4 regions of the Trinickia violacea genome follow, and region 3 is predicted to be linked to each of the others. Evidence: predicted binding sites of a transcription regulator. Region 3 holds the regulator's gene; each other region holds the start of a gene.
The links. The regulator LexA, encoded in region 3, represses DNA repair genes until DNA is damaged. The targets are predictions, from matches to a motif close to ACTGTATNNNNATACAGT.

Region 1 (5,497 bases), 760 kb from region 3:
ACAAGTCGAGCAGGTGCGAAAGCAGGTCATAGTGATCCGGTGGTTCTGTATGGAAGGGCCATCGCTCAACGGATAAAAGGTACTCTGGGGATAACAGGCTGATACCGCCCAAGAGTTCATATCGACGGCGGTGTTTGGCACCTCGATGTCGGCTCATCTCATCCTGGGGCTGTAGCCGGTCCCAAGGGTATGGCTGTTCGCCATTTAAAGAGGTACGTGAGCTGGGTTTAAAACGTCGTGAGACAGTTTGGTCCCTATCTGCCGTGGGCGTTGGATATTTGAAGGGGGCTGCTCCTAGTACGAGAGGACCGGAGTGGACGAACCTCTGGTGTACCGGTTGTCACGCCAGTGGCATCGCCGGGTAGCTATGTTCGGAAGAGATAACCGCTGAAAGCATCTAAGCGGGAAACTCGCCTTAAGATGAGATATCCCCGGGGACTTGATCCCCTTGAAGGGTCGTTCGAGACCAGGACGTTGATAGGTCGGGTGTGGGAAGCGCAGTAATGCGTTAAGCTAACCGATACTAATTGCCCGTACGGCTTGATCCTATAACCAGTGCGTTTCTGTCGACCAGTGTTAGCGCTTCAGCGCTTACTCTGGTCCCATGCAGAGCAACACGCCCAAGGTTGAGATCAACCGCGTTGTGCACACAGTCACAACCCAATCCATTACACACCCTACTTCTTCCCAGATTGGCTGCGCCGCCTCAAGCGATGCAGCAACAAGTCATGCCTGATGACCATAGCGAGTTGGTACCACCCCTTCCCATCCCGAACAGGACCGTGAAACGACTCCACGCCGATGATAGTGCGGATGCCCGTGTGAAAGTAGGTAATCGTCAGGCTTCTCTATACGTCCACAACCCCACCCCTCAAAGGTGGGGTTGTGGCGTTTACGGCCTCCAAATAGCCTCTCTCCTAGGAAAACCTGCGAGTCGATACGGCTCGCCGAGCCAGGGCAGAGCGGCAACCTCAGCATCGCTGGCGGCCGGCAGGCCAGCTCATTTCCTGATCCCCTCGCATACCAACAGGCGCCGTGCCATCAGCGTGGCCTGATGGCCCAGTTCGCCGCCACGGCAAGCCGCCTTCGCCCCATCCCACCCTATATGAACGCGTCCCGTTTGCAACAGTTCTCGTGTGTTCTGACGGACAGGGTGGGCTGCAGCTCTATATCCGGCCTTGATGCAGCCGGTACTGCTGCTGCGGGCCTCTATGAAATTCGCTGACCCGCGCCTCATTCTCCTGACGAGCTCAAAGCTCTTGGTGCGATTCAGGTTTAGCGGGCCCCGGTCTTACCTGGCTTGTCATCACACTCGATAGCTGCGCAACCTTTCGACGTTCACCCTGTGTTTAAACGTTGATCTTCTACCTCGCGTGAGCCGATCAGGTCGGCTTCACGCTCACGTAGTCCTTGCGGTACGGCCGGTTATGAGCGAGCACCGCCCAGATCGTCCGCGCGATCTTGTTGGCCAGCGCGACGATGACGACATTGGCCGGTCGCCGCTTCTTCATCTGCTCGACCCACTCGCCGGGTTCCTTCGCATGCGCTAACACTGCTCGCGCACCGTGAATCAGCAGCGTGCGCAGATACGTGTCGCCCCGCCTGCTGATCCCGTGCAGGTTCACCTTACCGCCCGACCCGGTCTGCTTGGGCACAAGCCCCGTCCAAGCAGCAAATTGCCGCCCTGAACTGAACGCTTTCGGGTCGCCCATCATCGCCACCGCCGCCGTTGACGTGAGCAGCCCGACACCGGGAATCTCGCTGATCGCTTGCACTGCTAAGTCTTGCTTTTCCATTCGCGCATGCGTTGCTCGATCTGCGCAATCTGCTCATCGAGCTTGGTCAACCCGTTCCACTGTTCCCGCAAGGTATCGATCAGCACCGCGGGCAGGCGCTCCGCGATTCGGCCCAGCGCGGCCGGTATTTCCTTGTCCAGCTTCGCCCGTCCCTTGCTCATCACCTCGCCGTATTCCGCCAGCAATCCGCGCAGTCCGTTGCTCTGCATCGTGCGGAACTTCACCAACTGCTCGCGCATCCGGTGCAGCGCCAGCATCGCCTGCTGCATCTCGGTCTTCACTGCCACCGGCTTGCCCGGCTGCTGCACCGCCAGCCAGATCGCCCGCGCGTCCGCCGCATCGTTCTTATTGCGAATGTTGAATGCCTTCACGAACTCGGCCGGCATCAGCCTGACCACGTGCCCCATTTGCGTCAGTTGCCGAGCCCAGTGGTGCGCTCCACCGCATGCTTCCATTCCGATCAGGCAGGGCCCTCGATTCGCGAAGTGCTCCAAAAACTTGGCTCGCCTGATCGGCTTGTTCACGATCTGTCCGGTTTCCTGATCGACGTAATGCACCTGGAAAACCTGCTTGGCGATATCGACGCCCACGGCCATACTGTTCATCGTGGATCCTCCGGTTGCCGGGAAATGCGTGCATTTTCCACCTGGGTACATCGATGCCGTGGCCCGTGAGGATCCACCTTCTCTTGTTCTCACGTTCTCGGGTGGGACGCGTTCATTTCATTCTCCTGTCACGCTTTTTCCGCAGACAAAAAGCGCCGAGTCATTACACCTCAACGCCCCTTAACTTTCCCAATAAAATACTGTATAAAAATACAGTATCGGGTGCACGCTATCCATCCAACTGCATCACATCCCCGTAGGCTGGCAGCAGGTGGTCGCGTTGCTCATCGCCGCGTTTCGTCGGGGCGGCCATGTGCAGAAGACTGCCCAGTGCATGACAAAAGCAAGGAATGCGAGGCCACTTAACTGGGTGATGTCGGCTTGGCGCGTATAGCCCAGCCGCAGCGAAGTCGGGGTTCTTCTTGATGCTCGCTCGCGAGCAGGGCAGCGCATTCTCTTTAAAACGAGCAGGTTTATGACAGCAGTCATTCAGCTTGCGGTGCAGGCGCTGGCGCCCAATCTGCAACGCCAGATGTGGCAGGGCGACCAGGTTGCCGGTCCGCTGGCGCAGACGATTTCGAGCGGTCATCCAGCGCTCGACCGAGCGTTGCCCGGACAGGGCTGGCCTATCGGCAGTCTGACCGAGTTGTTGGTCGAGCATGACGGCGTAGGCGAGATGCGCTTGCTGGTTTATGCGCTTCGCCAGCTCACGGTGGAAGCGGAGCGGCATGTGGTGATGATTGCGCCGCCGTATCACCCGCATACGACGGCGTTGAAAGCATGGGGAATCGCTGTTGAGAGGGTTTTTTGGGTGCGGGCGGCGGAAGCTCAAGCTTTTTGGGCCGCGGAGCAGGCACTGAAGCAGGGCGGGATAGGGGCGGTATTGATGTGGGCGTCGAATGCACGGCCGGAAGCACTAAGGCGTCTGCAAGTCGCGGCTCAAGATTCCCGATCTCTGGCCTTTCTGATTCGTCCGGCGAATGTGGCGGTGCACTCTTCGGCTGCACCGTTGCGGATGATCTGTTCACCCATTCTGCCCAATGGCGCGCAGGCGATGAAGCGTCGGCTTTGGTTGCACAAGGTCGGATTGGCGATCGACATCATCAAGCGCCGTGGTCCGCCCCTTGCAGAACCGCTGCGCATGGAGCTTCCTGTGCAAGAGGCGATGTTGCCGGCGCGCACGGCACGTCCAAGGCGTCACGAACGAAAGGCCAATCATGTTGTGGATCGCTGTGACATTGCCACTCTTATCGCTGGAGGCCGTGAAGCCGCCTCTGTCCGAGAGAGAGAGCACGAGCCAATCGAATCAGCGTGATGGCATCGGCGAGACTGCATCCGGCGCTAGCGATATCCGCTGCTATGCCCTGGCCGATCACGCGCACATCCTGATGCCGGATGTCACTGCATACCAGCTCGGCGTGCAGGCGGGGCAAACGCGTTCGTATGCGCTGGTTCTGGCCCCCGGGCTCCAGATGCTCACGCCAGATGTTGAACACGAGACGCAGGCTTTCGAAGCGATGGCGCTGGCGCTGCTTGCGTATACGCCGAAGGTTTCGCAGGCTCACGCTCATACGCTGCTGCTCGAAGTGGGTTCAGGGTTGCGGCTCTTTGGTGGACTGCGCGCATTGCTGGCGAAGGTGGCGTCGACAGTCCGCGATTTCGGCTATACCGCGCGCATGGCTTGTGCGCCGACCGCATGGGGCGCGTGGCTGCTTGCGCATGCCCGCGCGCGGCGGGAAGGGCATCGGTGGCATGTCGTGAAGGAAGCATCGCTGCCGCGCGCGCTCGATGCGCTGCCGGTTTCGCTGTTGCCAGCCGTAGCCACATATGGCGACGTGTTCGAACAGATCGGCTGCGCGACGCTGGCCGATTTGCGGCGCTTGCCTCGTGCCGGAGTCGTCAGACGTTTCGGCAGCGACGTCCTGGACTTGCTCGCGCAGGCTTACGGCGAAAAGCCGGACCCGCGCGAGTCGTTCCGAGCGCCGGCTTCGTTTCGAGCGCAGCTCGAGTTGCAGGCGCGTGTCGATAGCGCCGAAGCGCTGCTCTTTGCCGCTCGCAGGCTCGTGATGCAGTTGGCCGGATGGTTGAGCGCACATCACGCGGCGGTCAGCCGCTACACGCTGTTGCTCGAGCATGAATTGGCCGCTCGCCATGCGCCGCGCACCTCGAGCTTGACGGTGTCGTGGGCGGTGCCGTCGCGCGATCCCGATCACCTGATCTGGTTGCTGCGCGAGAAGCTGAACCAAACCGAGCTGATTGCACCGGCCATCGAGCTGAAAATCGTCGCCGATCAGATCGACGAACATGCGGCGCAATCGGACACGCTGTTTCCTATGCCGGATGCGGATCGAGATTCAGTCGCGCGTCTCTTTGAACGGCTAAGTGCGCGTTTGGGCTCCGAAAACGTGATGCGGATTTCCATGCTGGACGATCATCGGCCCGAGAGGGCGATGAATGTCGAGGCGTATCAAACCGGGCAGCCCGAGCGGACGTCGCGGCAGGCGAAGTCGAAGCGTCCGTCGCGGCATTCGGGGGCGAAGTCTGCCGCAAAGGAGATGCCGACATCTGCATCGGACCTCGCGGCAGGGGGGGCCATCGAGCCAAGCCATCCAGATAGCGCGGCGCAAACCGTGCTGCCGGACAACGCGTTGCCGCTTCGCGAGCCTCCGCAAGCGCTTGTCTTATCCGATGAAGTCCCGCAGCCGCCGCGTCCCGTTTGGCTGCTCGACAAGCCGCTCAAATTGGTCATGCGCGAGCAGCGGCCGGTCTATCGACGCCCTCTGAAAATGCTGACCCGCACCGAGCGGATCGAGGCAGGGTGGTGGGATGGGCAGGGTGTCGAACGCGATTACTACATCGCAGCCGACGACGACGGGCGAATGTTCTGGGTGTTCCGAGAGCGCCTGTCGGGTTATTGGTTCTTGCAAGGTCTTTTCGGTTGAAGCGATGGCATCCTCTGCCTTATCTCCTGCCACGCAGGCATCGGCACCGTCGCCTCAATTGCCGGGCTACGCCGAGCTGCACTGCCTGAGCAATTTTTCTTTCCTGCGCGGCGCTTCGCATCCGCGCGACCTCGTCGATCAGGCGATCCATCAT
Region 2 (5,497 bases), 1.4 Mb from region 3:
ACCACCGCCGTATGGGCGATCGTCGACCGTACGGTAGTTGTCGGTCGTGAAATCGCGCGGATTCCACGTACGCAACCCGAAACGACCCTGCTTTGCTGCGCGGCTGGTGATACCCCAGTCGGTCAGCGCGCGAAACATATCGGGAAAGAGCGTAACGACATCGAACTGCACCGCTCTCTCCGTTGGTTCAATCGTGTTCAATAATCGGCTTCCCAGTCGACGACGATTTGCTTCGCCGCCCGATCTACCGTTTTGACGTACACACCGACGAACGGAATCAGGCGTTCGCCCTTTACCTCGCGGCCATCCTTGGCCGTCGTCGGATACTCGATGCGCAAAACCGAATGCACGCCGTTGTCGATCATGCCGACGACTTCACCCAGCGCTACGCCCGCCTCGTTGACGACACTCAGGCCGAGCAAATCGACCCAGTAATACTCGTCGGCACCCAGCGCCGGAAAATCGCTGCGCCGTACGTGCACGCTGCAACCGCGCAATGCGAGTGCGGCATCGCGATCGGCAGGGCCGCCCAGATGAGCGACGATGCTGTCGCTGTGCGTCTTCGACTGCAGCACCGCAGCCGATTTGCGCTCACGGCCCTTCACGAGCCACCAGCGCTTAGCGCTCAAGAGCGCATCGCCGCCTTGCCCGGCGTCCGCATGCGCGGCCACCTTGACCCACCCCTTCAGACCGTACGCATCGACGATCGCGCCGACTTCGACCGCGTCGTCAGGCCAGGTTTCTGCCGATTCGACGCGAATCTGCGCCGCTTCGGATTCCGCACCGGACACACTGCTTGCGGCTGGCGTAGGGGCGGCCGGCTTGCGGGCGACAGGCTGCCGGACGAACGCACCAAACGATGCTTGCGTGCGAGCCCCGCCTTTCGCGCGGCTTGAACCGCCAGATTCACGGTCAGACATCAGTCAACCTCGCGCCCAGCGCCAATACAACGACCTGCCGAAACGAAAGCAGCGCATCTGGCATGCCGAGCGATTTGCTCAGACGCATGGCAGATGCGCGCATTGAGTAGCCGAAGCCGAACAACACAGGCCTTGCGGCCCCAACTGCCATTAAGCAGCCGGCTGCGCCTTTTGCGCTTGCTTCACGAGACGCTCGACGGTCGGCGACAGTTGCGCGCCAACGCCTTGCCAGTACGTGAGGCGGTCTTGAGCGATACGCAGCGACTCACCCTTCGTAGCGACCGGGTTGTAGAAGCCAACGCGTTCGATGAAGCGGCCGTCACGACGGTTGCGCGAATCGGTTGCGACGATGTTGTAGAACGGGCGCTTCTTCGAGCCGCCACGAGCCAAGCGGATGATGACCATACTAGAATCCTTGAAAACCGGGGTTCGGAACCACGAAACACGCGATTATAGCGGGAAACCGAAGCCATAACAAACACTTACCTGAAAAACTGGAAGCACGGGTGGTGCGATACCGACACACCCCTTGATCAGGGGGCGGGGGAATAGCCTGCAAATCGTGCGGAAAGGCATATAAATGCTCGCTTTCCTCCGATCAAACGGTGCGAACTGCCGGCGGTAGAACCGGACGTATCCTGGGCACTCGCCCGTCGAAACCGTCACAAGAGCCCGCAATATCATCACGCCTCTCCTGAAGCTGCGGCTCGCCACATGCTCCCGCACGCCGGCTCGGCGTAGAATGCGCGCTCGGCAGCGGCGCGCCTGGTTTTGCGTCGCCGCCCGTCATTCGTTCCGTCGCCCGCCTCTTGCAAGACGCCTATGTCCGCCAACGTTTCGTCCGCCTCACCCCGCTTTCGCTCGAAGACCCTCACCGCCGCGCTCGCCTTCCTTTTCGGCAGCCTCGGCGCACATCGCTTCTATCTGTACGGCTTTCGCGACGTGTTTGGCTGGGCACATCTGGTTGGCACGATCATCGGCATTCCGGGCGTCCTGCTGCTCGCCGCGACCCAGCGCGCCGCCACGATCGGCTGGTGGCTCGCGGTTCCCGGCGCGGTTTCGCTCTTTGCGGCGTTCCTCGCCGCGATCGTCTACGGCCTGCGCCCCGATCAGAAATGGGATGCGCAATTCAACGCGCAAACCGGCAAACACAGCCGCTCTGGCTGGACGGTCATCTTCGTCGTCATCTTTTCGCTGTTTTTTGGTGCCTTCCTGCTAATGAGCGGACTCGCGCTTTCTTTCCAAACCTACTTCGAATCGCAAGTCGAGGCGGCGAAGTCGCTTTCGCAATAACAATCTCAATCGCGGCGGGCCGGCGCAGGCCATGTGCCGGCCCATCAGAAGAGGCTCAACTGCGGATTGTCCTGGGGTGGCTCGGACGGCCGCGTTCCGGCTAACAACTGCGTGCGGAACTGAGAGATATCGAGAATTCCGCGCCTGCGCTCATTGAGACCCAGCCGGCGCACCGCGTTGTGAAAGCGCTGCTTCAGCAGTTCCGCCCACAAGCCCTCCCCCTTCATCCGCTGCGCGAACGACGCGTCGTAGTCCTTGCCGCCCCGCATGTCGCGCACTCGCGCCATCACGCGCTCGGCGCGGTCGGGGAAATGCGCGGTGAGCCAATCCTTGAACAGCGGCGCCACTTCCCACGGCAAGCGCAGGATGATGTAGCTCGCACTCGACGCCCCCGCCTCGGCGCATGCTTCGAGCACGCGCTCCATGTCCGGCTCCGTGACGAACGGGATCACGGGCGCGATGCTCACGCCAACGGGAATGCCTGCCTCGCTCAAGGCGCGGATCGTGCGCAGCCGGCGCGACGGCGTCGCGGCGCGCGGCTCGAGCGTGCGGGCGATATCGGCATCGAGCGTCGTGATGGTCACTGCGGCCATGACTTGATTGCGCGCCGCCATCGGAGCGAGCAGATCGATATCGCGCTCGATCAGCGATGACTTCGTAATGGCCGCAAAAGGATGACCTCGTGCGTGTAGCACCTCGATCACGCGCCTCGTGATGCGCAATTCGCGCTCCGCAGGCTGATACGCGTCTGTGTTGACGCCGAGCGCGATCGGCTCCGGCACATAGGTCTTCTTCGACAACTCGCGTTCGAGCAACTCCGCGGCGTTCACCTTCGCGTAAATGCGGCTTTCGAAATCGAGCCCAGGCGACAGGCCGAGATAGCTGTGCGTCGGCCGCGCAAAACAATAGATGCAGCCGTGCTCGCAGCCGCGATACGGATTCAACGAAACGCTGAAGGGAATATCGGGCGAGGTGTTGCGCGTCAGGATGCTTTTCGCGCGCTCCTCGAAGACCTGCGTACGCAGCGCGGGCGCTTCGCTTTCGTCGTCCTCGGATCTCACCCAGCCGTCGTCGACCTTCTCGCGCTGGTCGACTTCGTAGCGGCCCTGCAGATTCGTGACGGCCCCGCGCCCCTTGCGAGGCACGGGCAAGGCAATCGGAAACTCGGAATCGTCCATGGCTCGAGCTTGGGTGGGGCATATACTGTATAAATATACAGTATCGCCTTGCATCATGCCAAGCCGCTCGCCGGGTTTGCGAGGCCGTCTCCATCGGCCTCAGCGTCCCTACTCGCCCACAGCGATCGTCAGCGACTCCTTGATTTCCTCCATCACGACATAGCTCTTCGACTGCACGGCCCCCGGCAACTGCAGCAGGATGTCGCCGAGCAGCTTGCGGTAGTCGGCCATCTCACCGATGCGAGCCTTGATCAGATAATCGAAATCGCCCGATACGAGGTGGCATTCGAGCACTTCGGGAATCTTCTGCACCTCGCGGCGAAACTGGTCGAACATGTTGCCGCTCTTGTGATCGAGCGTGATCTCGACGAATACGAGCAGCGCCGCCCCGAGCTCCACCGGATTGACGCGCGCGTAGTAGCCCGTGATCACGCCATCGCGCTCCATGCGCTTCACCCGCTCGATACACGGCGTAACGGTCAGCCCGACCTGCTCCGCCAGATCCTTCATGGCCATCCGGCCATCCGCCTGAAGTAATTTCAGGATCTTGTGATCGAGCTTATCGAGTGTGCGAACCGGCTGGCGTTGCGTTCTCATGGGCTTTTACCAAAAACGTAAAAAATACGATAACAAAAACTAGAGATACCTCAATAGTATAGCGATTAACACTAGACCAACCGGGCTCACCAGGGTTATTAACCGCCTCGGCCCGAACAGCAGAAAAAACCTACTGGGAGCAGCTATGCGAGTCGTCGTTTTGGGGAGCGGGGTCGTCGGGACGACGACTGCTTATTATCTAGCGCGTGCGGGGCACGAAGTCACCGTGATCGATCGCGAGACCGGCCCGGCGCTGGAAACCAGCTTTGCCAATGCCGGCCAGATCTCGCCGGGCTACGCCGCGCCGTGGGCTGCGCCGGGCGTGCCGCTCAAGGCCGTCAAGTGGATGTTCCAGAAGCACGCGCCGCTCGCCATCCGGCTCGACGGCACGCAATTCCAACTGCGCTGGATGTGGCAGATGCTGCAGAACTGCACCGCCGAGCGCTATGCCGTCAACAAGGGCCGCATGGTCCGGCTCGCCGAGTACAGCCGCGACTGCCTCCAAGTGCTGCGCGCCGACACCGGCATTCAGTATGAAGGCCGCACGGGCGGCACGCTCCAGCTTTTCCGCACGCAGCAACAGCTCGATGGCGCCGCGAAGGACATCGCCGTGCTCAAGGACGCCAACGTGCCGTTCGAGTTGCTGAGCCCGAGCGAGCTGGCCCGCGCCGAACCGGCGCTCGCGGCCACGTCGCACAAGCTGACCGGCGGCTTGCGCCTGCCCGGCGACGAAACCGGCGACTGCCAGCTGTTCACGACGCGCCTCGCCGCGCTCGCCGAACAACTCGGCGTCAAGTTCCGCTTCAACACGCCGATCGACGCGCTCGCGATGTCCGGCGACCGAATCGCCGGCGTGCAGTGCGGCGCCGAAATGGTCCGCGCCGACGCCTATGTCGTCGCACTCGGCTCGTATTCGACGCAGTTCCTCACGGGCATCGTGAAGATTCCGGTCTACCCGTTGAAGGGCTATTCGATCACGGCGCCGATCGTGGACGCATCGGCGGCGCCGGTGTCGACGGTGCTCGACGAAACGTACAAGATCGCGATCACGCGCTTTGACGACCGGATTCGCGTCGGCGGCATGGCGGAGATCGTCGGCTTCGACAAGACGCTGCGCCAGGCGCGCCGCGAAACGCTCGAAATGTGCGTGAACGACCTGTTCCCGGGCGGCGGCGATACGACGCAGGCCACGTTCTGGACCGGCCTGCGTCCGATGACGCCGGACGGCACGCCGATCGTCGGCCGCACGCCGGTGTCGAACCTGTTCACGAACACGGGCCACGGCACGCTTGGGTGGACGATGTCCTGCGGCTCGGGCCAACTGCTCGCCGACTTGATCTCGGGCAAGCAGCCGGCGATTCAATCGGGCGATCTGTCGGTGCATCGCTATCTCGGCGACACCGGCGGCACGGGTCGTCCGGCTTACGCTTGATACGGCTTTAGCCAGCGAATTTCGCTACTTTTCGCTGCTACAAGGCTGCTGGCTCGACGGCATGAAAGCACAAAGGG
Region 3 (5,497 bases):
ATCGCCAATCTCGCCAGTGAAATCCAGGCCGATTTGGTCGTGGTTGGTCACCGCTGCCGCAGCGGCCTGTCGCGCTGGTGGATGGGTTCGGGCAATACGCAGTTGCTCGACCGCGTATCGTGCAGCATTCTGGTGGCGTGCTCGACGCCGCAAGAGCAACGAAAAGAAGCGGAAACCGAAGCGGCTATGGCCGCCGAAGCGGGTACCGTGCGTTAAATTCAGTCTCTCGTGCGGCCGATCGGCCAGGCCGGCCGCACGTCACCGTGGTCACGCGTATGTGAAGACGCTTAATGAGCGCGTTTAGTTAGCGCGCTCAGTCGATCTAATTGCGATCTAACCGTTTAGCTCGACGGCCACCAGCTTCCACGAAAACAACCCATCGCGATGCAGAATCGCCGAATACTGCGCGTTGCCTGCACTGCGCTGGTAGGTGACAGCGAACTCGTTGACGCCCCGATAGCCCGCTGTGGTTTTCGGCGGCACCGGGGCCGATGCCGGCTGGCTCGAGGACGTGGCCGGCGCCGATGCGGGTTGCCCGGGTTGCGACGGGGCCTCGTTCGAAGCCATGTTTTCCGAGGGCTCCCCCGGTTCGGGCGGATGCTCGCCGGGCGTACCGCGCGGCGGCATGCCGTCGAGGATCGCGGCCACGCCGTCGGGTGTGGCATAGGCGTCGACGAGCGGCCCGACCAAAGCCATTCCGATCATCGCCCCAATGGCCGCGAACGGATTGTGGAGCTTTTGCTCATCGATACGCCGCGTCAGCAATTGCGTGACTTGATCCTTGAGGCTCTGGCGCAAAGCCGGATAGTCGACGTACTGATTGAGCGTTTGTGCGTCGCGCGCGTCGGCTGCGCGCTTCAGGCGATCGAGCGCAATGTATGGCGACGCGTAGGCATAGCTCAATACCGCGATCACAGCGAATGCGATAGCGACCTTGATCGCAAGCGCGACCGGACTGCGTGGCGTTGAGCGAACGGGATCGGACATGAGGGAAAGGTCTCCGCAGAAAATGACGATGATCGGTGGACCGTCAAGCCAAGAAAATGATCCCTTCAGAATTGTTAGCTATTGCAACTGGCGCGATGAATTTGGCGCCTGCGCCGACAAATGCGTGACGCAGCTTGGTGGCGCAACCGAGTGCGCCATCGAGCCCATCAATCGAAAAGACCTTGTTGCGCGCCCGAGCCTTCGGCTGCAATGCAACGATCGATCATCCGGCAGACCGCGTCGATGGTGCCGACCATGATCAGGCGCGACGCGCCGTGATAAACGCGCACCGGCCCACGCCGCGCGGGTTCCGAGTTCAAACCGCTATTCAACGACACCCGGGCGAACGCCGGCAGCGCCGACGGCAGTGCCGGCTCCCATCCCCCCGCGTGCGATTCGAACTGCAATTCGGGCTGATCGAATCGCGTCTCGGCGATTCGCGTGGTGCGAGTCAGCGCGGCGCCGGCTTCGAGCGGTGCGCAAGGCACGACGCCGCGCAGATGGCGCAGACGGCCGAATTGACGGATAGGCAAGAGGCGGGCAAGGCGGTCCATGGCATGTCTCCAGGCAGAGTCTGGGCGGCGTTCAGAATTCGGTCGGGCGAATCAGCCCCACCGCAATACCTTCGAGTGCGAATTCCGCGCTCCCGGCCTGAACAAAGATGTTGTCGTAATCGGGGTTCTCGGCGATCAGTTCGATGCCGTCCTTGCGGCGCTTGAGGCGCTTGACGGTAACGTCGTCGCCGAGCCGCGCGACGATGATCTGGCCGTCTTTCGCTTCGCTGCGCTTTTGCACCGCGAGCAGATCGCCATCGAGGATGCCGGCGTCGCGCATCGACAGCCCGCGCACTTTCAACAGGTAATCGGGCTTGCTCGAGAAGAGCGCCGGATCGCACGCGTAGTGCTGCGAGATATGTTCTTGCGCGAGGATCGGACTGCCCGCCGCGACGCGCCCGACGAGCGGCAGCGAAAGCTGCATTAGGCCCGCGTGCGGCAGCGTGAATTGATGTGGCGCGTCGTCCACGCCCATCAGCAAGCGGATGCCGCGCGAGGCGCCGGCGGCGAGTTCGATCACCCCTTTGCGCGCGAGCGCCCGCAGGTGCTCTTCGGCCGAATTGGCCGAGCTGAAGCCGAGTTCTGCGGCGATCTCGGCCCGCGTGGGCGGAAAGCCGCTTCTTTCGATCGTCTGGCGGATCAAGTCGTAAACCTGCTGCTGCCTTGCGGTGAGTTTGGTCATGGCGCACTGTATGGATAGACAGGTGACTGTATTTTTATACAGTATTCGTCACATTTCAAGCGTTACTTTAAGTGTCGCTATCCGAGCCAGCCGCCACGCTTGATCGAGGTCATCCGCGACGCCGGAGCAACCAAACGGCTGGGATAGCGCCGGTTCCGGCTGTCGCTATCCACTTTTTGTCATTAAAGAATGAAGATTTATTATTTTTGAGTATGTAGGCCCTTCGCTAGACTGGCCCGACGGAATAAAGCACCAGTCTTGAAAACGGAGAAAAAGCGCATGGCCGAAAGTACGACGGGGAATACGGGGAAGGCGGGCAAGGCTCGCCGGTGGGTTGCGATGCTGGCTTTGAGCGCGCTGTCGACGGTGGCCGGCGTGTTGGCGCTGGCCGCGAGCGCGCCAGCGCATGCCGATACGACGCTGTTGAACGTCTCCTACGACCCGACGCGGGAGCTGTACCAAGACATCAACCAGGCATTCGGCAAGGCGTGGAAAGCGAAGACCGGCGACACGGTGACCTTCAAGCAGTCGCACGGCGGCTCGGGCGCGCAGGCGCGCTCGGTGCTCGACGGCTTGCAGGCCGACGTCGTGACGCTCGCGCTCGCCTACGACATCGACGCGCTCGCGAACAAGGGGCTCATCGACAAGAACTGGCAGACGCGTTTGCCCGACAACGCGTCGCCGTACACGTCGACGATCGTGTTCCTCGTGCGCAAGGGCAATCCGAAGCACATCAAGGATTGGGACGACCTCGTGAAGCCCGGCGTGTCGATCGTCACGCCGAATCCGAAGACCTCGGGCGGCGCGCGCTGGAACTACCTCGCGGCCTGGGCGTACGCGGTGCACCAGCCGGGCGGCAACGATCAGACGGCGAAGGCGTTCATCACCAAGCTCTACAAGAACGCCGGCGTGCTCGACTCGGGTGCGCGCGGCGCGACGACGAGCTTCGTGCAGCGCGGCATCGGCGACGTGCTGATTGCCTGGGAAAACGAGGCGTTCCTGTCGCAGAAGGAGTTCGGCGCGGACAAGTTCGAGATCGTCGTGCCGTCGGTGAGCATCCTCGCCGAGCCGCCGGTGGCGGTGGTCGACAAGGTCGTCGACAAGCACGGCACCCGCAAGCTCGCCGAGGCGTATCTGAACTTCCTCTATAGCGACGAAGGGCAGGAGATTGCCGCGAAGAATTTTTATCGTCCGCGTTCGAGCAAGGTGCCGGCCGCGCTGACGGACAAGTTTCCGAAGCTGAAGCTGTACACGGTCGACGACACGTTCGGCGGCTGGACCAACGCGCAGAAGACGCATTTCGCCGACGGCGGCGTGTTCGATTCGATCTATCAGCCGCAGTAACGCAGCAAGAGAGTCACACCGCCGGCTTCAGCCGGCCATAACAACGACGACGAGCGGCCAAGCGAGTCACACGACGACGCACCGGCCGCTCGCGAACGGCTCCCTTCGGGGCCGCACCCAAGAAGAGCATCCGCATGACGACGTTCACATTCCGCAAGCCGAGCGCCTTGCCCGGTTTTGGCGTGACGCTCGGCATCACGGTGGCGTATTTGAGCCTCGTGGTGCTGATCCCGCTTGCCGCGACGTTCCTGAAGACGGCCACGCTCGAGTGGGATCAATTCGTGCGCGCGGTCGCGTCGCCGCGTGTGCTGGCGTCGTATCGGCTCACGTTTTCGGCGGCGCTCGGCGGGGCGCTCATCAACGCCGTGTTTGGTTTTCTGGTGGCGTGGGTGCTCGTGCGCTACACGTTTCCGGGCAAGCGCATCGTCGATGCGGTCGTCGATTTGCCGTTCGCGCTGCCGACTTCGGTCGCGGGCATCTCGCTTGCCGCCGTCTATTCGGGCAACGGCTGGATCGGGCAGTTTCTCGCGCCGCTCGGCATCAAGATCGCGTTCACGCCGTTGGGCGTGCTGGTCGCGCTGACCTTTATCGGCCTGCCGTTCGTCGTGCGCACCGTGCAGCCCGTGCTCGAAGACTTCGAGCGCGAGCAGGAGGAGGCCGCGGCATGCCTTGGCGCGTCGCGCTGGCTGACGTTTCGCCGCGTCGTGCTGCCTGCCGTGACGCCCGCGCTGCTCACGGGTTTCGCGCTCGCGTTCGCGCGCGCGCTCGGCGAGTACGGCTCGGTGATCTTCATCGCCGGCAATGTGCCGATGAAGTCGGAGATCACGTCGCTCTTGATCATCACGAAGCTCGAGCAGTACGACTATGCGGGTGCGACGGCGTTGGCGGTCGTGATGCTCGTCGTGTCGTTCGTGATGCTGCTGCTGATCAATACGCTGCAGTGGTATTTGCAGCGGCGCACGAGCCGCGGGGCGAGCGGTCCGGCGCGGAGTGCAGCAACGGCGTCGGAGACTGCGCCCGCGATTGAAGGAGCCGCGCGATGAGCCACGATTCCGCCATCCTCCAGCGAGCGCCGGGCGCGCGTGCTGCAAGCGAGTCGAACCCGGTCACCGAGCCGCGCTTCGTGCGCTGGGCATTGACCGGCATCGCGCTCGTGTTCCTCACGCTCTTTCTCGCCGTGCCGCTCGCGGCGGTGTTTTACGAGGCGTTCAGAAAAGGCGTCGGCTATTACTTCGACTCGCTCGCCGATCCCGACGCCTGGTCCGCGATCAAGCTCACGCTGCTCGTCGCGGCCATTGCGGTGCCGCTGAATCTCGCGTTCGGACTCGCGGCGTCGTGGGCGATCGCGAAGTTCGAATTCAAGGGCAAGGCGCTGCTCACGACGCTGATCGATCTGCCGTTCTCGGTATCGCCTGTGATTTCGGGGCTGATCTACGTGCTGATGTTCGGCGCGCAAGGCTGGTTCGGCCCGTGGCTCGCCGATCACGACGGGCAGATCATCTTCGCGGTGCCGGGCATCGTGCTCGCGACGGTCTTCGTCACGTTTCCGTTCGTCGCGCGCGAGCTGATTCCGCTGATGCAGGCGCAGGGCAACGACGAGGAAGAAGCCGCGCACGTGCTCGGCGCATCGGGCTGGCAGATCTTCCGGCGCATCACGCTGCCGAACGTCAAGTGGGGCCTGCTCTACGGCGTGATTCTCTGCAACGCGCGCGCGATGGGCGAGTTCGGGGCGGTGTCGGTGGTGTCCGGTCACATTCGCGGGCAGACCGACACGATGCCGCTCCACGTCGAGATTCTCTACAACGAGTACAACTTTTCGGCCGCGTTCGCGGTGGCGTCGCTGCTCGCGCTGCTCGCGCTCGTGACGCTCGGCCTGAAGCTCATCGCCGAACGCGGGATGGCCGCGGCGCGGCCGGGCGCAACCCAGTTG
Region 4 (5,497 bases), 230 kb from region 3:
CCCGGCGTGAGCGAGACGCTCGTGGCGATGGGCGTGATCTACTTCATCGCGATGTCGGCGGGCGCATTCGGTTTTCGCGTCGCGCCGAGCGGCTGGCATCCGCGCGGCTGGACGCCGCCCGCCAACGATCGGTCGAAAGGGATGATCACGCGGCAGAACGTCCATCTGAACAAAGCGTGGAAGACGCCGCAGTTCTGGCTGATCTGGGGCGTGCTTTGCACGAACGTGACGGCAGGCATCGGGGTGATCGCGATGGCGAGTCCGATGCTGCAGGAAGTGTTCGGGCCGAAGCTGCTCGGGCTCGAACCGGGCACGGCAATGAGCGCCGTGCAAAAGGCGGCGCTGGTCGCGTCGCGGCGGGGCTTGTCGGACTCATTTCGCTCTTCAACTCGCTTGGGCGGATCTTCTGGGCGTCGCTCTCCGACAAGATCGGCCGCAAGACGGCGTACTTCACGTTCTTCGTGCTGGGCATCGCGCTCTATGGCTTGCTGCCGACATGGGGACATTGGTTGCTGCCGGCGCTGTTCGTCGCTTCGATCTGCATCATCGTCAGCATGTACGGCGGCGGCTTCGCGACTGTGCCGGCGTACCTTGCCGACATCTTCGGTCCGCAAATGGTCGGCGCAATTCATGGACGTTTGCTTACCGCCTGGTCGGTGGCGGGGATCATCGGGCCGTCGCTGATCGCGGGCATCCGGCAGTTCCAGATCGATCACGGCGTCGCGCACAACCTGATCTACGACGTGACGCTCTACATCATGGCGGGCTTCCTGGCCATTGGTTTCGTCTGCAATATGTTCGTGAAGCCAGTCGACAAGAAGTACTGGATGACGAATGAAGAACTCGCGCACGAGCGCGCGCTGGTGCATGAGGACCTCACGATCGGCAACGCGGAAACGGCGGCGCGAGGCAGGTTTGGGTTCGGTAGTCTGATCGCCTGGCTCACGGTCGGCATTCCGTTCCTCATGGGCCTTTTCATCGCTATTCAGAAGGCAGTGGCGTTGTTCTGAGTGCCGGACTGTCGGCGCTTGGCGAAGCGATGTGCGTGTGTCGACACGCGATCGCTTCGCTGCCCACAACGTGGTTCGCGTGGCGACGCGAAATTAATTGGCGCTTTTGTTTGACGCGACGATGACATGCCCGTACAATTCGCTTCCTCTGACGCGGGGTGGAGCAGTCTGGCAGCTCGTCGGGCTCATAACCCGAAGGTCGTAGGTTCAAATCCTACCCCCGCAACCAAGCCTTCATAACAAAGCCCGCTGGCATCTCGCCACGCGGGCTTTGTTGTTTCTGCGCGCAGTGTATTCGTGGCGGCTGGTTCGAACCGAGCCGCTTATCGTGGATTTCGCGCTTACTGTTTTGCTCAATCGCGAGCAGCCCAATCGACCGCCGCCTGCGCGTGCAGCGACGTCGTATCGAACACCGGCAGCGACGAATCCTCGGGCTTGATCAGCAGCGTGATTTCCGTGCAGCCGAGAATCACTGCTTGCGCGCCGCGAGAGGCGAGATCACCGATCACGCGCTGGTACGTCGCACGGGACTCGTCTTTCACGACGCCGTGACACAGCTCGTCGTAGATGATCCGGTGGACGTCGACGCGATCCGCTTCGTTGGGTACCAACGTGTCCAGCCGGTACTGCTCCCGAAGACGGCCCGTGTAAAACGTCTGCTCCATCGTATAGCGCGTGCCGAGCAAACCGACGCGCTCCACACCTGCCTCGCGCAATGCGGCACCCGTCGGATCGGCGATGTGCAGGAACGGAATCGTGATGGCGCTTTCGATCGCCGGATAGACACGGTGCATCGTGTTGGTCGCGAGAATCACGAGGTCGGCGCCGCCGCGCTCGAGCTGTTGCGCGGCTTCGGCCATGTGCGTGCCGAGCGCAGCCCAATCGCCCGCACGCTGAAGCGCTTCGACGGGCGCGAAGTCGACGGTCAGCATGAGGCTCTTGGCGTTGTGGTGTCCGCCGAAGCGCGCCTTCGCGTGACGGTTCAGCAGGCGGTAGTACTCGGCCGACGATTCCCAGCTCATGCCGCCGATCACGCCGATTGTCTTCATCTTCGTTCTCCCACTCATACCATTCGTAGCGTATTTCCGGTCGCGCCCGGCCGTCGACAAGCATAAGCGCAGCGGCGGCTTTTGCCGCGATACAGATCGCGGACGTTTTGCCGATACGGAGGCGCTCCGGCGCGCAGGCCGCCTCTCTTGAAAATACCACTGTATTTTTGTACAGTGGTACCACTTTGAACCCGCTCGATCCGCACTCCGTTTCGCCCGTGCTTGCGCCTTCCAACGCGAGCGGCGCGGCCGTGCGCAAGATCATCCACTGCGATTGCGACTGCTTCTATGCGTCGGTCGAGATGCGCGACGATCCGTCGTTGCGCGGCAGGCCGCTCGCGGTGGGCGGCCGCCCCGAGGCGCGCGGCGTCATTGCGACTTGCAATTACGAGGCGAGGCGCTTCGGCGTGCATTCGGCGATGTCGTCGGCGCTTGCGATGCGCAAATGTCCCGAGCTGCTGATACTGCGGCCCGTGATGGAGAAGTACCGAGTCGCCTCCCGGCAGATCATGGCGATCTATCGCGATTACACGCCGGACGTCGAACCGTTGTCGCTCGACGAAGCCTATCTCGACGTGACCCGTTCCGAGCGCTGCAAAGGCAGCGCCACGCTGATGGCCGAGGAGATTCGCCAGCGGGTTCGAGAGACGGTCGGCGTGACGGTGTCGGCGGGTGTCGCGCCAAACAAGTTCGTCGCGAAGATCGCCTCCGACTGGAACAAGCCCGACGGGCTCTTCGTCGTGCGTCCGCACGAAATCGATGCGTTCGTCGCGGCGTTGCCGGTGCGCAAGATTCACGGTGTCGGCAAGGTCACGGCGGCCAAGCTCGAAAAGCTCGGCATCACGACATGTCTCGAGTTGCGCGGCTGGGCGCTGATCGACCTGCATCGTCACTTCGGCGCGTTCGGGAAGCGTCTCTACGAGCTGTCGCGCGGCGTCGACCATCGTGCGGTGCAAGCGGACCAGGAGCGCAAATCGATCAGCGTCGAGACCACCTACGTGACGGATCTGAAGACGTTCGACGAATGCGCAGCGGAGATCCGGCGCCTGACCGAGCAGCTCGACGAACGGATCGTGCGCGCAGGCGCGGCGTCTGCCGTGCGCAAGCTGTATGTGAAGATTCGTTTCGCGGATTTCCAGCGCACGACGGTCGAGTGCGTCGGTGATGTCACGCATGTCCCTACGCTGCTCGGGCTGCTTGAAAAAGGCTTGGCGCGGCGTAAGCGGCCGGTTCGATTGCTGGGTGTCGGCGTGCGTCTCGAAGAAGACGACCCAGCGCTGGGCAGTTTGCGTTGTTCGAGGATGTGTCGGGCGTCGCTACGCGGGGCGCCCATACGCCGGATGGGGAACAGGATCGTTAGAATCGAACCCACACTAACGAGCGCCCCAGGGAGCCGCCGATGGACCTGATCATTCGCCGCGCAGCACTCACGACTCACGTCGCACTTCGAGACGAGCCGGTCGATATCGGCATCGACGGCCAACGCATCGTCGCCGTCGAGCCGCGGCTCGCGGCCACCGGGCGCGAAGAAATCGACGCGGCCGGCCTGCTGGTCGCGCCGCCGTTCGTCGACGCGCACTTCCACATGGACGCGACGCTTTCATATGGACTGCCGCGCGTCAACGCGTCGGGCACGCTTCTCGAAGGCATTGCGCTTTGGGGCGAGCTCAAGCCGCACCTCACACAAGAAGCGCTGATCGAACGCGCGCTGCAGTACTGCGACTGGGCCGTCGCGCGAGGGCTGCTGGCGATTCGCTCGCACGTCGACGTCTGCGATGCGCGTTTGCTCGCCGTCGAGGCGCTGCTCGAAGTGAAGCGGCGCGTGGCGCCGTATCTTGATCTGCAATTGGTCGCGTTTCCGCAGGACGGCCTCTTGCGCAGCCTGGGCGCATTCGACAACTTGAAGCGCGCAATCGAGATGGGCGTCGATGTCGTCGGCGGCATTCCGCACTTCGAGCGGACGATGGCGGATGGCGCCGAGTCGGTACGCCTGCTGTGCGAGTTCGCTGCTGAGAGAGGCTTGCGCGTCGACATGCACTGCGACGAATCCGACGACCCGATGTCGCGGCACATTGAAACGCTCGCCGCGCAAACACACCGGCTTGGGCTTCAAGGACGCGTCGCGGGCTCACATCTGACATCGATGCACTCGATGGACAACTACTACGTGAGCAAGCTGCTGCCGTTGATGCGCGAGGCCGGCGTTGCGGCGATTGCGAATCCGCTGATCAACATCACGCTGCAGGGCCGCTCGGATACCTATCCGAAACGGCGCGGCATGACGCGCGTACCCGAGATGCTCGCGGCAGGCATCGATGTCGCGTTCGGGCACGACTGTGTGATGGACCCGTGGTACAGCCTCGGCTCGGCGGACATGCTCGAAGTCGCGCATATGGGGCTGCACGTCGCGCAGATGACGGGTGTCGATGCGATGCGCGCCTCGTTCGATGCGGTGACGGTCAACGCGGCGAAGATCCTCGGTCTGGACGGCTACGGGATCGCGCCCGGCGGCTACGCCGACTGCGTACTGCTCGATGCGCGCGATCCGATCGAAGCGATCCGCCTGCGCGCCGCGCGGCTCGCGGTGGTGAGGCGGGGCGCGGTGGTGGCGCGAACGCCCGCGGCGCGCGCGACACTATCGCTTGAAGGCCGGCCTGCGGAAGTCGACTTCAAGCTTTATCGCTGAGCGAGCGGCCACGCGCTCAGCGTGCGCCCATGAAAAAACCGGCGAGTCGCAGGGCATGCGGCGTCGCCGGTTCACCGGCACTTCACTAGAGATGCGCTCGGCGCGCTACCCGTCAACGTGAACGGGCAGGGCGCCAAGGGGCGTGGCGCAACTTAGTGCGCAGCGCCAGCCGTCATGCCGCTGTGACGCAGCAACGCATCGATTTGCGGTTCGCGGCCGCGGAATGCCTTGAACGACTCCATCGCGGGCCGGCTGCCGCCCACTTCGAGAATCTCGCGACGGTAGCGCGTGCCGGTTGCCGCATCGAGCACGCTGCCGCTCGCGGCCTTGGCGGCTTCTTCGAACGCGGAATAGGCATCGGCGGACAGCACCTCGGCCCACTTGTAGCTGTAGTAGCCCGCCGCATAACCGCCCGCGAAGATATGGCTGAACGTGTTCGGCCAGCGCGAGAACGGCGCCTGCGGAATGACGTGGAAGCGCTCGTTGATCTCGCGCGCGAGATCGGTCGCGTTCTTCTGCGCGGCCGGATCGAAATCGACATGCAGGATCATGTCGAACATGGAGAACACGATCTGCCGCAGCGTGCCGAGCCCGCTCTGGAAGTTCTTCGCGGCGAGCATCTTGTCGAAGAGGTCGCGCGGCAGCGTAGCGCCGGTTTCGACATGCGACGACATGTCGGTCAGCACGTCCCACTCCCAGCAGAAGTTCTCCATGAACTGCGACGGCAGCTCGACCGCATCCCATTCGACGCC

Region 1: the regulator LexA is predicted to act here: its motif matches at 2,601-2,618, upstream of imuA (translesion DNA synthesis-associated protein ImuA).
Region 2: the regulator LexA is predicted to act here: its motif matches at 3,416-3,433, upstream of FAZ95_RS16100 (PA0069 family radical SAM protein).
Region 4: the regulator LexA is predicted to act here: its motif matches at 2,218-2,235, upstream of dinB (DNA polymerase IV).

Annotation. Positions count from the first base shown of each region.
Region 1 covers NZ_CP040077.1:1,349,020-1,354,516, forward strand. The annotation lists rRNA gene FAZ95_RS06190 (23S ribosomal RNA) at 1-548, shown strand, start outside; rRNA gene rrf (5S ribosomal RNA) at 732-844, shown strand; partial or broken gene FAZ95_RS06200 (IS110 family RNA-guided transposase) at 1,383-2,401, opposite strand; gene imuA (translesion DNA synthesis-associated protein ImuA) at 2,877-3,716, shown strand; gene FAZ95_RS06210 (Y-family DNA polymerase) at 3,619-5,343, shown strand; gene FAZ95_RS06215 (error-prone DNA polymerase) at 5,348-5,497, shown strand, end outside.
Region 2 covers NZ_CP040077.1:3,513,352-3,518,848, forward strand. The annotation lists gene trmD (tRNA (guanosine(37)-N1)-methyltransferase TrmD) at 1-138, opposite strand, end outside; gene rimM (ribosome maturation factor RimM) at 198-920, opposite strand; gene rpsP (30S ribosomal protein S16) at 1,071-1,325, opposite strand; gene FAZ95_RS16095 (NINE protein) at 1,743-2,213, shown strand; gene FAZ95_RS16100 (PA0069 family radical SAM protein) at 2,258-3,391, opposite strand; gene FAZ95_RS16105 (Lrp/AsnC ligand binding domain-containing protein) at 3,500-3,988, opposite strand; gene FAZ95_RS16110 (D-amino acid dehydrogenase) at 4,134-5,420, shown strand.
Region 3 covers NZ_CP040077.1:2,110,251-2,115,747, forward strand. The annotation lists gene FAZ95_RS09570 (universal stress protein) at 1-216, shown strand, start outside; gene FAZ95_RS09575 (DUF2939 domain-containing protein) at 334-987, opposite strand; gene FAZ95_RS09580 (hypothetical protein) at 1,155-1,541, opposite strand; gene lexA (transcriptional repressor LexA) at 1,573-2,223, opposite strand; gene FAZ95_RS09590 (sulfate ABC transporter substrate-binding protein) at 2,503-3,567, shown strand; gene cysT (sulfate ABC transporter permease subunit CysT) at 3,702-4,610, shown strand; gene cysW (sulfate ABC transporter permease subunit CysW) at 4,607-5,497, shown strand, end outside.
Region 4 covers NZ_CP040077.1:1,877,205-1,882,701, forward strand. The annotation lists partial or broken gene FAZ95_RS08460 (OFA family MFS transporter) at 1-1,010, shown strand, start outside; tRNA gene FAZ95_RS08465 (tRNA-Met) at 1,163-1,239, shown strand; gene FAZ95_RS08470 (aspartate/glutamate racemase family protein) at 1,364-2,059, opposite strand; gene dinB (DNA polymerase IV) at 2,362-3,468, shown strand; gene FAZ95_RS08480 (amidohydrolase family protein) at 3,459-4,745, shown strand; gene FAZ95_RS08485 (M3 family metallopeptidase) at 4,898-5,497, opposite strand, start outside.